DNA from 4 places in the Actinacidiphila sp. ITFR-21 genome. Region 1 is predicted to be linked to each of the others. Evidence: riboswitches for the same ligand, from Rfam matches in the RefSeq annotation. Region 1 holds a riboswitch; each other region holds the start of a gene.
The links. A riboswitch is a leader RNA that binds a small molecule or an ion and turns the genes downstream of it on or off. The one in region 1 is predicted to bind cyclic di-AMP.

Region 1 (3,200 bases):
GGACACCTGGGACCTGTACGGCGGCGCCGCGTACGCCGAGCGCCCCGACCTCGCCTCCGAGGCCGACCAGATAGCCGTGGCCGAGAGGATGCTCACCGAACTCGGCCCGAACGCCTGGCCGGGCTGCGAGGAGGGCACCGGCCTGCTCCAGGACCCCGCGACACCCGACCCGGGCTCCTCCCCCTCCCCCCAGCCCGCCCCGGCCCAGCCCGGCGAGCACCCGCCCGCCACGACGCCGCCCACGCCGCCCTCGGGGGCCGCCACGGACCCCGCGACGCCCCCGGTGGCGCCGACCGCCCCGGCCACCCCCGGCGCCCCCTCGACGGCCGCACCGGGCGACCCGGGCGACGGCGGCACCGGCCCGAGCGCCCCGCCGGTCACGCCCGCCGTCCCGGCGGCGCCGACGGCCCCCGCCGGCACCACGCCGCCGCCCGGCCTCCCGGACCCCGGGGGCGCCGCCACGCTGGCCCCCACGGACCCGACGGGCGCCCTGCCGACCGCGCCGGACGCGGGCAGCGGAGCCGGCAGGCACGCGAAGCCGTACAGCCCCACCGACGAGGAGCTGGCCGCCCGCGACCAGGCCACCCGGACCCAGGTCTTCTCGGTGACCGACACGGACTCCGCCGCACCGTCCGGCCCCGCATCCACCGATACCGCCAACAAAGGTGAGGATCCGGGCACTTCACCCGCCGGTCGGTACACCGTGGGCGCCGGCGACTCGCTCTCGGGAATCGCCACCGCCCAGCACGTCGACGGCGGCTGGCGGCAGCTCTACCAGGCCAACCGGCAGTCGATCGGCGAGGACCCGAACCTCATCAAACCCGGACAGATCCTCAATCTTGGCTGAGAAAGCGGCGGTTGACGGCTGGCCGACAAACCGGACGTACCGCCCGTCCCTTCCGGTCGAAGATGTGACAAGCCTCTCTTCGGCCGCTGTGACCGCCCGCTTGCAGGCCGCTGATATCGGACGCCGTGACCTGCGGCTTCGTCGACCGGCCGAGTGGGCGGGCTCAGTTGGCGACCCGATCCGGGATGTTTGTCCTATCCGCCCACCTGTGCTTAACGTTCTGTCGCTCGCCACAGCGGGCCCCGTTGGGCAGAACGCCGAGTCCTGCCGCCGTCCGACGGGAACAGCCGACGCGAAAGCGCCGCAGGCAGGAGCGGGGGACCCAAGGTCTTCCGCCGGACCCGGCCCGTACGCCGCCCGCAGCACCGGACAGCACACCACGCTGCGCAACGTACGCACGGCCGGGACCGGCTTGGGGTGAAGCCGAGATGGCCGTATGAGCAGGACGCGGCCCGGCCGGGCAACTCACGCCCGAACCCGACAGCTGACCTCGCAGGCGTCGGTGAGGACACAAACATCATGGGTAAGCACCGTCGTGCCTCCAAGCTCGTCCGACTCGCCTCGTTCGCCGGAGTCGCCGGCACCGCGATCGCCATTCCGCTGATCGGCGCCACCTCGTCCTCCGCCGCCTCCGTCGCCACCTGGGACGCGGTCGCGCAGTGCGAGTCCGGCGGCAACTGGTCCATCAACACCGGCAACGGCTACTACGGCGGCCTGCAGTTCTCGCAGTCCAGCTGGGAGGCGGCCGGCGGCCTGCAGTACGCCCCGCGCGCCGACCTGGCCACCAAGGACCAGCAGATAGCCGTCGCCGAGAAGCTGCTCGCCATCCAGGGTCCGGGCGCGTGGTCCTGCGCCTCGGCCGGCGGCCTGACCGCCGGCGGCCCGGCGCCCGACATCAACACCGGTGGCGGCTCGTCGTCTTCGACGTCCTCCTCCTCGTCCTCCTCGTCCTCTTCGTCCTCCTCGTCGTCGGCGTCCAGTACCACCAAGGCCGCGCCGGCCCCGGCGAAGAAGACCCACAAGGCCGCCACCCACCACCGGGCGGCCACCCACACCGTGGTGCGCAAGGGCGACGGCGAGTACACCGTCGTCCGCGGCGACTCCCTCTCCGGCATCGCCGCCGCGCACGGCGTGGACGGCGGATGGAAGAAGCTGTACGAGCTCAACCGCGACATCGTGCACGACGCCGACCTCATCTACCCGGGCCAGCACCTGCACCTGAGCTGAGCCGGGCGCCGGTCCCCGAACGGCCGAGCCGGTCCGGCCGAACTGCGGACGGACGGCGGTCGAAGCCTCCTGACCATTCCGGCCGGGCACGCCCTCCCCCTGGCGTGCCCGGCCGGGGCATTCCGTTCCAGCCGCCGGGCCGAGCGCCGGTCCCGGCCCTGAAGCCGGTTAGGCTCGTCCCGACATAGACGAGAAGACTTCGAAGACACCGCAGAAGGAGACAACGTGCCGTCCATCGACGTCGTCGTAGCCCGGGAAATCCTCGACTCGCGAGGCAACCCCACTGTCGAGGTCGAGGTCGGCCTCGACGACGGCAGCACCGGCCGTGCCGCGGTCCCCTCCGGCGCCTCCACCGGCGCTTACGAGGCCCTGGAACTCCGCGACGGTGACAAGAACCGCTACCAGGGCAAGGGCGTCGAGAAGGCCGTCCTCGCCGTGATCGAGCAGATCGGTCCGGAGCTGGTCGGCTACGACGCCACCGAGCAGCGGCTGATCGACCAGGCGATGTTCGACCTGGACGCCACTCCCGACAAGTCCTCGCTCGGCGCCAACGCCATCCTCGGCGTCTCGCTGGCCGTCGCCCACGCCGCCTCCGAGGCGTCCGACCTGCCGCTGTTCCGCTACCTCGGCGGCCCGAACGCGCACGTGCTGCCGGTCCCGATGATGAACATCCTCAACGGCGGCTCGCACGCCGACTCCAACGTGGACATCCAGGAGTTCATGATCGCGCCCATCGGCGCCGAGTCCTTCTCCGAGGCGTTGCGCTGGGGCGCCGAGGTCTACCACACCCTCAAGGGCGTGCTGAAGTCCCGCGGCCTGTCCACCGGCCTCGGCGACGAGGGCGGCTTCGCGCCGAACCTGGAGTCCAACCGGGCCGCCCTCGACCTCATCGTCGAGGCCATCAAGCAGGCCGGCTACGTCCCCGGCCAGGACATCGCGCTCGCGCTGGACGCCGCAGCCTCGGAGTTCTACAAGGACGGCAAGTACCAGTTCGAGGGCGGGGAGAAGTCCGCCGCCCAGATGACCGAGTACTACGAGGAGCTGGTGGCCGCCTACCCGCTGGTCTCCATCGAGGACCCGCTGTTCGAGGACGACTGGGCGGGCTGGAAGGTCCTCACCGACCGGC
Region 2 (3,200 bases), 3.3 Mb from region 1:
TCGGCGGGCCCGCTCGGCGTCCCCGCGGGCGATCGCGTCGACTATCCCGGCGTGCTCCTCCCACGACTCCACCGCACGCGTGCTGCCGCCGTCCCCGTACACCCAGGCGATCTTGTGCCGCAGCTGGGTGAGCAGCGCGGCAAGCGTCGAGCTGGCCGACGCCTGCGCCAGCGTCTCGTGGAACCAGCCGTCCAGCGACGGGAGGTCGGACAGCTGCCCCTGCACGGCACGCTCCTGGCCGAGCCGGACCAGTCCGCGCAGCACCTTCAGATGCGCCTCGGTGCGGCGCTGGGCGGCGCGGGCGGCGCCCAGCGGTTCCAGCAGTCCGCGGATCTCCAGCAGGTCGGCGGCCTCCTGCTCGGTCGGCTCGGCGACCGAGGCCCCCGCGTGCCGGCGGGTCCTGACGAACCCCTCCGACTCCAGGGTGCGCAGCGCCTCGCGCACCGGCACCCGTGAGACGCCGTAGCGCTGCGCGAGCAGCTCCTCGGTCAGCCGGCTGCCCGGCGGGAAGAAGCCGCCGACGATGTCGTCGCGGATGGCCGTACACACCACCTGGGCCGAGATCCGGCGCCCCGCGCCGTCCGCCCCGTTCACATCCGGCTCCGCATCGCAGACTCCGTTTCCTTCCCCGTATTGTGCCGGACTCTATTCCAGCACACCCGGAAATGGGAAAGCACCCCTGGAATTCTTTGTTTGTTTTTGGACAGGAGGGGTGCTATCGGACGGCCGGGAGCGTCCGGAGACGGCCGAAGACGTCCGAGCGCCCCGGCGCGGCGGACCGGGACGCTCGGATCCGGCGGTACGGGGCGGTGCGGCCGGTTCAGCCGGTACGGACAGGTTCGGACAGGTTCGGACAGGTTCGGACTGTCGCGGACGGACTCGGACGGACTCGGACGGACTCGGACGGGTCCGAACTGGCCCGGCCGGGCTCAGATGACGACGCCGTGCGAGGCCAGGTACGCGACCGGGTCGATGTCGGACCCGTAGTCGGGGGTGGTGCGCACCTCGAAGTGCAGGTGGGGGCCGGTGACGTTGCCGGTGGCGCCGGAAATGCCTATCTCCTGGCCCTCGGTCACCGTCTGCCCCGCGGACACCAGCGGCTCGGTGAGGTGGCCGTACAGCGTGTACTTGCCGTCGGCGTGCTTGATGATCACGTCGTTGCCGTAGGCGCCGTCGGCGCCCGCGGAGACCACCGTGCCGACGGCGACCGCGTGCACGGGCGTGCCGGAGTCGACCAGGAAGTCCACGCCGGTGTGCGAGCCGCTGGACCACAGCGAGCCGGAGGCCTGGTAGCCGGTGCCGACGGAGGCGTCGCCGACCGGCTCCATCCAGCCGGTGGCGGTGCTGCCGGCCGTGCCGCCGCCGGTACCGGAGGCGGACGCGGCGGGCAGTGCGGTCCGGGTCTGCGACCGGCTCGCGGCGGGCTGTTGCGCGGCCCGCGCGGTGGGCGCCTTCGCCGCGGCTGCCGCCTCGGCCCTGGCGGCTGCCCCGGCCTTCGCGGCCGCCTTGGCCTTGGTTGCCGCCTTCGCCTTCGCCTCGGCCCTGGCCGAGGCCAGGGCCTGCCGGACCCTGGCCGTCGCGGCGGCCTTCGCCTTCGCGGTGTCGGCGGCCTTGTACTGGCCCTGCTCCTGCGTGGTGAGAGTGCGGACCAGGGCGGCGGTGTGCGCGTTCAGGGCCCGGGTGAACGCGGCGGGCTGCGCCGCGGCCTCGGGGGCCGCCCCCGGGGAGGCCATCGCGGTGGCGCCGATGGCGCCACCGGTGGCCAGTACGGCGACGCCCGCCAGGGTGGCGGCGGTGCGGACCGGGTGGGTGCGGCGGTGCTTCCCGCTGTGCGCGGGCAGGACTTTGAACGCCATGAGGAGGCGTCGCTCCTTTCCTTCCTTCTCGCCTACCGGGTTAGCTGACGGGTTCGGAGCAGGAAGGTCTCCTACGGGGCATCCGCCCGGGCGGGCGGGTGGCCGCGATTCACCCCAGGGACGTGGGTCCCCGGCTCCCCCTCACGGGGGACTCGGCGATGTACGGGTGCGCCCGGTCGGACCGGGCGCCGCTGCCGTCCACGGGCAACGTGCGCCGACGCTAACCGCGCGGTCAGCCGTACACCAAACAGATCAGCCGATATGTAGCGCACGCCACACACCGCCCGGCGGGGCGCAAAACGCCCGGAACCCCGGTGCCTGTGGGGCGACCGGGGTTCCGGGCGGAGGAGGGGGCGGCTGCGCCGCCGGGTTCAGCCGACCACGGTCAGCGGGCCGATGCCCAGCTCGCGGACAGGCTCGGCGATGGTGGCGGCGTCACCCACCAGGACCACCACCAGCCGGTCTAGCGGGAAGGCGCTGACCACCGCGGCGGTCGCCTCCACGGTGCCGGTGGCGGCCAGCCGGGCGTACAGCTCGGCCTGGTAGGTGTCGGGCAGCTCCTGCTCGACCTGGTCGGCCAGGGTGTCGGCGACGGCCGCGGCGGTCTCGTAGCGCAGGGGCGCGACCCCGACCAGGTTCTGCACCGCGACGTCCCGCTCCTCCTCGGTGAGGCCGCCCTCGGCGAGGGTGCGGATCACCTGCCAGGCGTCCGCGAGCGCCGGGCCGGTGACCTCGGTGGCCACCGAGCCGCTGATCCCCAGCAGCGCGGCGCCGGTGCCGTCCGCGGACGTCAGCAGCACCTGCGCGAAGGCCCGCACCCCGTAGGTGTAGCCCTTCTCCTCGCGCAGCACCCGGTCCAGCCGGGAGGTCAGCGTCCCGCCCAGGCAGTAGGTGCCGAGCACCTGCGCCGCCCAGACCGGGTCCTGGCGGTCCGGGCCGGTACGGCCGACCAGCAGCTGGGTCTGCACCGCGCCGGGCCGGTCGACGACCACCACCCGGGCGGTGTCGTCGGAGGTGATCGCCGGGCGCGGACGCGGCTCGGCCTTGTCCCCGGTCCAGCGGCCGAGGGTGTCGGTCAGCAGCGCCGGCAGGTCGATGCCGGTGAAGTCCCCGACGACCACGGCGGTGGTGGTCGACGGCCGCACGTGCGCCTCGTAGAACGCCCGGACCGCGGGCGCGTCGATGCCGCGGACGGTCTCCTCGGTGCCCTGGCGCGGCCGGGAGCAGCGCAGGTCGGCCGCGAAGAGCTCCTTGTACAGCGCCATCGCGGCGCGGCGGGCCGGGTTGGCCAGCTCGTGCGGGATCTCGTCCAGCCGGTTGGCGACCAGCCGCTTGATCTCGCTC
Region 3 (3,200 bases), 570 kb from region 1:
CCGCGGACCCGTGTCCGGGCGGGGCCGAATCCGCCCGGAACCGGCCCCGGAGCGTGTACCGGACAGCCCTCCCCGCTGACCGCCGACCGAACGTCCAGCAGGTGGAACTGCGGGGGCTCTGTCTCAGTCCCCTGGCATAGTCGCCGGTATGGAGACCGATCCCTTCTGGACTCTCATAGCGGACTGCCGGCGCCGGGGGCTCAGCGGCGACCAGCGCGACGCATGGCTCCGCGACGCGCTCCTCCGCCTCCCGCCGCCGGACGTGATCGCGTTCCAGGCGTGCCTGGAGCAGGTCACCGGCGAGGCGTGCACCTGGAACCTGTGGGCCGCCGCCGACCGCGTCTTCGGCGGGTGGTGCTCCGACGACACCTTCTGCCACTTCCAGTTCTGGATGGTGGGCCTCGGCCGCCCGGTCTTCGAGGCCGCCCTCACCGACGCCGACGTGCTCGCCTACGCGCCCGAGGTGCTGCGCCTGTCCGGCTGCCCCCGCGCGGCCTGGACGGACGACGCCTGGCCCCAGTGGGAGTCCCTCGGCTACCTCGCGCCCTCGGCCTACGAGGAGCTCGTCGGCGGCTTCGACGACTGCGGCGACGCCTTCTACGCCGACGTCCGCGCCCTGCGCGGCACCCCCGCCCGCAACCCGCCGGGTCTCACCCCGGCCGGGAGCCGCTGGTCGGTGCTCGACGAGGCCGAGTCTGCGCGCCGGCTGCCGCGGCTGACCGCGATGTTCCCGCTCGGCTCCGGCTCGGTCGGTCAGCCGCCGTTGACCAGGCGGACGTAGCCGGTCCAGTCCCAGGCCGGGCCGGGGTCGGTGTGGTCGGCGCCGGGGACCTCGTGGTGGCCGATGATGTGGTCGCGGTCCTTGGGGATGCCGTACCTGTCGCAGAGGGCGGCGGTCAGGCGCGCGGAGGAGCGGTACAGCGCGGTGGTGAAGTACGAGGGGTCGTCGACCCAGCCCTCGTGCTCGATGCCGACGCTGCGGGTGTTGTAGTCCCAGTTGCCCGCGTGCCAGGCGATGTCGTGCTCGCGCACGCACTGGTCGATCGCGCCGTCGGCGGAGCGGACGACGTAGTGCGCGGTGGCGGCGTGCGCGGGGTCCTGGAAGAGGCGGACGGTGTCGGCGAAGGTCTCCTGGGTCACGTGGATCACCACCAGTTCGACCGGGTAGGCCGAAGGGCGGTCCGAGGCGGTGTAGTTGGCGGTGCTGGCCGGGGCCCAGGCGGCGCCGGGCCAGTCGACCGCCGGATCCGCGTCCGCGCTGCCTTCGCCGCCCCAGAGCGCGCCAGTGAGGACCGCGCCGCCGGCGGCGCCGAGGGCGAGGCCGCCGCGCAGGAGCGAGCGGCGGGCCGGGTGCGCCGGCCCGGTGGGGGCGGGCCGCTCCCCGGCGGGCTCCCCGGGGGCCTCCGGTCGTACGGTCATCGCTGCCGCCTCCCTCGCCGTACCGTTCGTCGATATCTGCTCACTCAGTGTAGCCGACCAGTGGTGTGCGCATAACAACTGACACACGCTCACGTCACTGCTGGGTGACACCGTGCGTCGTGTTCATCCCTGATGGGTAGCTGGTGTCCGATTGATGATCGCCGCCAACTCTCCGATTCCGCTTGGAAAACCTGCCTGGCTCTATTAACGTTTGATAACGCAGCGCGGTCGTCACCACCGCCGTAAGAGGCGGCACCGTGCGCTTGCCGAATCCCGTCCGCGGGAACCGGGGACCCAACATCTGGGGTGAATCGGGCAGCGACCAGGCCCGTAGGAGACCTTCCTGCTCCGAACCCGTCAGCTAACCCGGTAGGCGAGAGGGAAGGAAAGGAGTGCGCCCGCCGTGGCGTCGAACCAGCCTGCCTACGCACCTGCCCGGCCCGAGGCCGAACCGGCCCGGGAGTGGGACGAGTTCCCCGCTGAGTTCTCCGGCGGCCTTCCCGCCCGCCTGACCGACTCCGCGGGCCTTCCCGACCGCTTCCCCGCCGGCGAGCCGGCCGCCCGGGACCCGCGCGGCGCGCCGCAGCCGCTCCCCCTTCCGCTCCCCGCCGCCGTGCCCGTGCCCCGGCAGCGGAACCTGTCCCGCGGGTCCGCGGTCCTCGGCATGGCGGCGATGGCCGCGGTCGGCGCGGGCGGGGTGGCCACGGCGGTCGCGGCGCCCGACGGCGCCGTGACGGCGCCGATCTCCGTACCGGACGCGCTGCCCGCCGCGGCCGCGGCCCCCGACGCCGCGGCGGTCGCCGCGCAGCCCGCCGCCGAGCCGCAAACCCCCGCGCAGCACGCGGCCCGGGTGCCCGACCCCGGCGAGGCACTGCTCAACCGCGTCGTCGGCGAGGCCACCCAGGCCCGCGAGGCCGTCGCCCGCGCCGAGCGCGAGGCCGCCGAGCGGGCCGCAGCCGAACAGGCCGCCCGCGCCGCGGCCGCGCGGAAGGTCCGCGAGCAGGCCGCCGCGGCGAAGGCCGCGGCCGAGGCCAAGGCGAAGGCCGACGCGGAAGCCGCCGCCCAGGCCGAGGCCGACCGGCTCACCCGCCTGGCCGCCTCCTACCTCAAGCCGGTCAGCTGCTACACCCTCACCGCCGGCTACGGCGAGACCGACCCCTGGGGCAACATCCACGTCGGCCAGGACTTCGACGCCCCGACCGGCACCCCGGTGCACGCCGTCCACGGCGGCACGGTCAGCTCGGCCGGCTGGGCGGGTTCCTACGGCTACCGGGTCGTGGTCACCCTCGATGACGCCACCGAGGTGTGGTACTGCCACCTCTCGACGATGGTCGTCACCGCCGGCCCGGTCACCACCGGCGACACGATCGGCCGCGTGGGCGCGACCGGGAACGTCCCGAACCCCCATCTCCACCTGGAGGTACGGCCCGGCGGCGGCGACGCGGTGGACCCGCTGCCGTGGCTGGGACAGCACGGGGTCGAGGTCTGACGGTCCGCGGGGCCGCTGGCCGCGGGGCCGGGCCGGTGCCTGCGCTGGCCGCGGGGCATGGGCCGCGGGGCGCGGGGCGCGGGGCGCGGGGCATTGCGCCAGAGCAGTGGGCGCTGAGCCGCCGCCGGCACTGCTTTGCCCAGTGACCCGGTGGACCGGGCGGCGCGAGCCGGGCGGCGTGGCGCCGGCGGCGGCGGTCGCGTCAGCCGTACGGGCGGTGGTACGGAGCCGGGCGCGTCAGCCGTACGGAGCCGGGCGCCCCGGTGTTGGGGGACGCGCAACCGGCGTACGT
Region 4 (3,200 bases), 2.0 Mb from region 1:
CGGATAGACCGGGACTGCCCGGTATCGGCCGTTGCCGACCACAACCGACCGGTGTCCGACGGGTGACCCGCCCGTATGCGTATCCGCTCTGACCGGTCACCCGGTCACCCGGCCGCACGGCCGCCTGATCACCCGGACCCCGCTCACCCGGCCGCCGGCCACCCGCTCACCCGGTGACGGCACCCCGGCCCGGCCGGGGCAGGGCGCGGGGACGACGGCTGCGGGCCGGTTACGCGATGCGGCGGGCCGCGGCGAACGGCATCCAGCTCATCGGGGCGATCTCCACGACCGCGCCGGTGTGCGGGGCGTGCACCACCTCGCCGTTGCCGAGGTAGATGCCGACGTGGCTGATGCCGGAGTAGAAGAAGACCAGGTCGCCGGGGCGCAGGTCCGACTCGGAGACGGCCGTGCCGTCCGTCACCTGGTCCCAGGTGGTGCGGCCGATGGTGATGCCGGCCGCGCGGTAGGCGGCCTGGGTCAGGCCGGAGCAGTCGTACGCGTTGGGCCCGGTGCCACCGGAGACGTACGGCTTGCCGCGCTGCGACAGGGCGAACTGGAGGGCCGCGGCGGCGCGCCCGGAAGCGGGGCCGCTGTAGGTACTGACCGCCGACGAGGAGGACGAGGAGGACGAGGAGGAGGCCGACGCGAACGTGGTGGACTTCGGCGGCCTGCTCAGCGCGGCCAGCTTCGCCCGCTGCTCGGCGTTGAGGCTGTTCAGCAGCTTCTGGGCGGTGGCCAGCTTCGCCGAGACGTTCTTCTTCTGGGCGGCAAGCTTCTTCTGCGCGTCGGTCAGCGCCTTCAGGCTCGCGGTGGCCTGGGACCGCTGGATGTTCGCCTGCTCCTGCTGGACCTGGAAGGTCTTGAGTGCCTGCTCCTGGGTGGCCGAGACCCGGTCCATCATGTGGGTCTGCTCCAGGAACGACTCCGGGCTGGACGACAGCAGCAGCTGGGTGCTCGCGCCCATGCCGCCCTCGCGGTACTGGGCGGTGGCGAACTGCCCCAGCACCCGGCGGGTCTCGTTCATCTTCTGGGTCTTCTGCGCGACCTGCGTCAGCAGCAGGTTGGCCTTGGCCCGCTGCGTGTCGGTCTTCTCCTTGGCCTGGTCGTACTGCTGCGTCGCCACCTCGGCCTGCTGGTTGAGGGTGTCGATCTGCTTCTTGACCTCGCTGATCGAGGGCTTGGCGGGCGCCGGGGCGGCGCTCGCGCTCTCGCTCAGCAGGGTGACGGACGCCAGGGCCGCCGCCGTCACTCCCACCGCGGCGCGCGGGGCGGCCGAGGCGAGTATGCGGGTACGCGGCTTGCGGTGCGACGCCAAGGAGGCGCTCCTTCCATGGGCCGCCGACCGGGTTAGCTGACGGGTTCGGGCGGGAAGTCGCCCTACGGTCCGGACACCTGTGCGGGTATCCGTCCCGATTCACCCCAGTTGGTGCGTGGGTCCCCGGCTCCGGCCGAGGCCGGATTGAGCGGAGGCGACGCGCTGCCGGCACTTTCACCGACGGAAAGCAGGCCGCCTAGCGGGACACCGTAACCAAGTTCTGCACCACTTGGGAAGATTGGATCGCAATGTGACCGAAATCGCTTTGTGACCTTACCGGTTGCGGTCGTCGCGACCGGCCCGACCGGTCACCTCAATACGGGCGGACCCCGGCGTAAAACGGCATTTCGGTGATCGGGGCGATCTTGACGACCGTGCCGGTGTGCGGGGCGTGGATCATCTCGCCGCCGCCGATGTAGAGGCCGACGTGGCTGACGTCGCTGTAGAAGAAGATCAGGTCCCCCGGCTGGAGGTTCGCCTCCGAGACCCGGGTGCCGACGTCGACCTGGTCGTAGGTGGTCCGCGGCAGCGACACCCCGGCAGCCTTGTACGCCGCCTGCGTCAGGCCGGAGCAGTCGAACGAGTCCGGTCCCGTCGCCCCCCACACGTACGGTTTGCCCAGCTGCTGGTGCGCGAAGGCGATGGCCTGCTCGGCGACCGAGGAGTTCACCGGCGTCGTCGGCGCGTCCGCGCCCTTCGTAGCGACCGCCTCGGCCGCCGCCTCCCGCGCGGCCTCCTCCTTCGCCGCTAGCGCCTTCGCCTTCGCCTCCGCCTCGGCCTCCTGCCGGGCCCGCAGCGCCGCCAGCCGTGCCTTCTCCTGCGCGGTCAGGCTGTTGAGCAGGTGCTGCGCGGCGCCCAGCTTCCGCTGCACGGCCGCCTTCGCCGCCTTCAGCTCCGCCTGCTGCGCGGTGAGCGCGGCCAGGCTGCCGGCCGCCGCCATCCGCTGCCGGGCCGCGTCGGCCTGCTGCACCCGGAACGTCGCCACGGCCCCCTTCTGCCGCTCGGCCATCACACCGGTCAGGTGCACCTGGTCCAGCAGCGCCTGCGGGTCGGCCGAGAACAGATAGCGGCTGGCGGTGTCGCCGCCGTCCCGGTACTGCGCGGCGGCGTACATCCCGAGCACCCGGCGGGACTCGTTGAGCGCCTGCGTCTTCCTGGCGGCCTGGGCCAGCAGCTTGTTGACGGTGGCGCTCTGCCGGTCCGTCTTCTCCTTGGTGCCGTTGTAGTGCTCGGTGGCGACCTCGGCCTGGTGGAGCAGGGCGTCCACCTTCGCCTGCACCGCCGCGACGGACGGCTGCGCGGGTTTGCCGGGCGCCGGGGCGGCGCCCGCGCTCTCGGCCAGCAGCGTCACGGTGGCCAGCGCCGCCGTCGTGAGCCCCACGGCCGCCCGCGGGCCGGAGGAGCCGAGTATCGCGGTACGGGCCTTACGGTGTGTCGCCATGGCGGGCGGACTCCTTCCGGGCGCTCTGCCTGGTGCGGCACCGTAGCCAAAGCGCGGGGCCGCTGGGAAGGGGCGTGTCCGATAGGCCCGATACCTTTTCGTCATATCGCGCCGAGCGGTCCGGCCGTCACGGAGGGTCGCGACGGCGCCACCGCCGGGCCGCCGCGGAGGTGACGGCCGCAGGCCCGGCCGGAGACGTGCGGGCGCGGCTCGGGGAAGGGGGCCGTGCGTGTCGGCGGGGGCGCCCAGGGTCCGTCGGGTGGGTCTTCGCGGCGTCGCGGGCCCCGGTACGGCGCGCCTGCCGCGTTCCCGCCGGTCGACGACACACCACGCCGCCTCCCTCCCCGGCTGTGCCCGCGCGCGTTTCGGACCCCGCTCCTCGACCCGCGGAGATCCACCCGACAGGCCCTAGACTCGGGAAGCGATGAGCAGCCTCTTTGACGA

Region 2: linked by a shared signal. The riboswitch ahead of RLT57_RS24715 (M23 family metallopeptidase) and the one ahead of RLT57_RS10040 (transglycosylase family protein) in region 1 are both predicted to bind cyclic di-AMP.
Region 3: linked by a shared signal. The riboswitch ahead of RLT57_RS12360 (M23 family metallopeptidase) and the one ahead of RLT57_RS10040 (transglycosylase family protein) in region 1 are both predicted to bind cyclic di-AMP.
Region 4: linked by a shared signal. The riboswitch ahead of RLT57_RS18715 (C40 family peptidase) and the one ahead of RLT57_RS10040 (transglycosylase family protein) in region 1 are both predicted to bind cyclic di-AMP.

Annotation. Positions count from the first base shown of each region.
Region 1 covers NZ_CP134605.1:2,263,992-2,267,191, reverse strand. Annotated here, with positions in the region: gene RLT57_RS10045 (transglycosylase family protein) at 1-847, shown strand, start outside; cyclic di-AMP (ydaO/yuaA leader) riboswitch at 1,218-1,361, shown strand; gene RLT57_RS10040 (transglycosylase family protein) at 1,367-2,074, shown strand; gene eno (phosphopyruvate hydratase) at 2,300-3,200, shown strand, end outside.
Region 2 covers NZ_CP134605.1:5,522,474-5,525,673, reverse strand. Annotated here, with positions in the region: gene RLT57_RS24720 (GntR family transcriptional regulator) at 1-594, opposite strand, end outside; gene RLT57_RS24715 (M23 family metallopeptidase) at 930-1,856, opposite strand; cyclic di-AMP (ydaO/yuaA leader) riboswitch at 1,872-2,024, opposite strand; gene RLT57_RS24710 (M16 family metallopeptidase) at 2,228-3,200, opposite strand, start outside.
Region 3 covers NZ_CP134605.1:2,835,342-2,838,541, reverse strand. Annotated here, with positions in the region: gene RLT57_RS12370 (DUF4240 domain-containing protein) at 149-781, shown strand; gene RLT57_RS12365 (N-acetylmuramoyl-L-alanine amidase) at 754-1,419, opposite strand; cyclic di-AMP (ydaO/yuaA leader) riboswitch at 1,674-1,810, shown strand; gene RLT57_RS12360 (M23 family metallopeptidase) at 1,823-2,908, shown strand.
Region 4 covers NZ_CP134605.1:4,241,818-4,245,017, forward strand. Annotated here, with positions in the region: gene RLT57_RS18715 (C40 family peptidase) at 230-1,315, opposite strand; cyclic di-AMP (ydaO/yuaA leader) riboswitch at 1,321-1,476, opposite strand; gene RLT57_RS18720 (NlpC/P60 family protein) at 1,629-2,756, opposite strand; gene pcrA (DNA helicase PcrA) at 3,181-3,200, shown strand, end outside.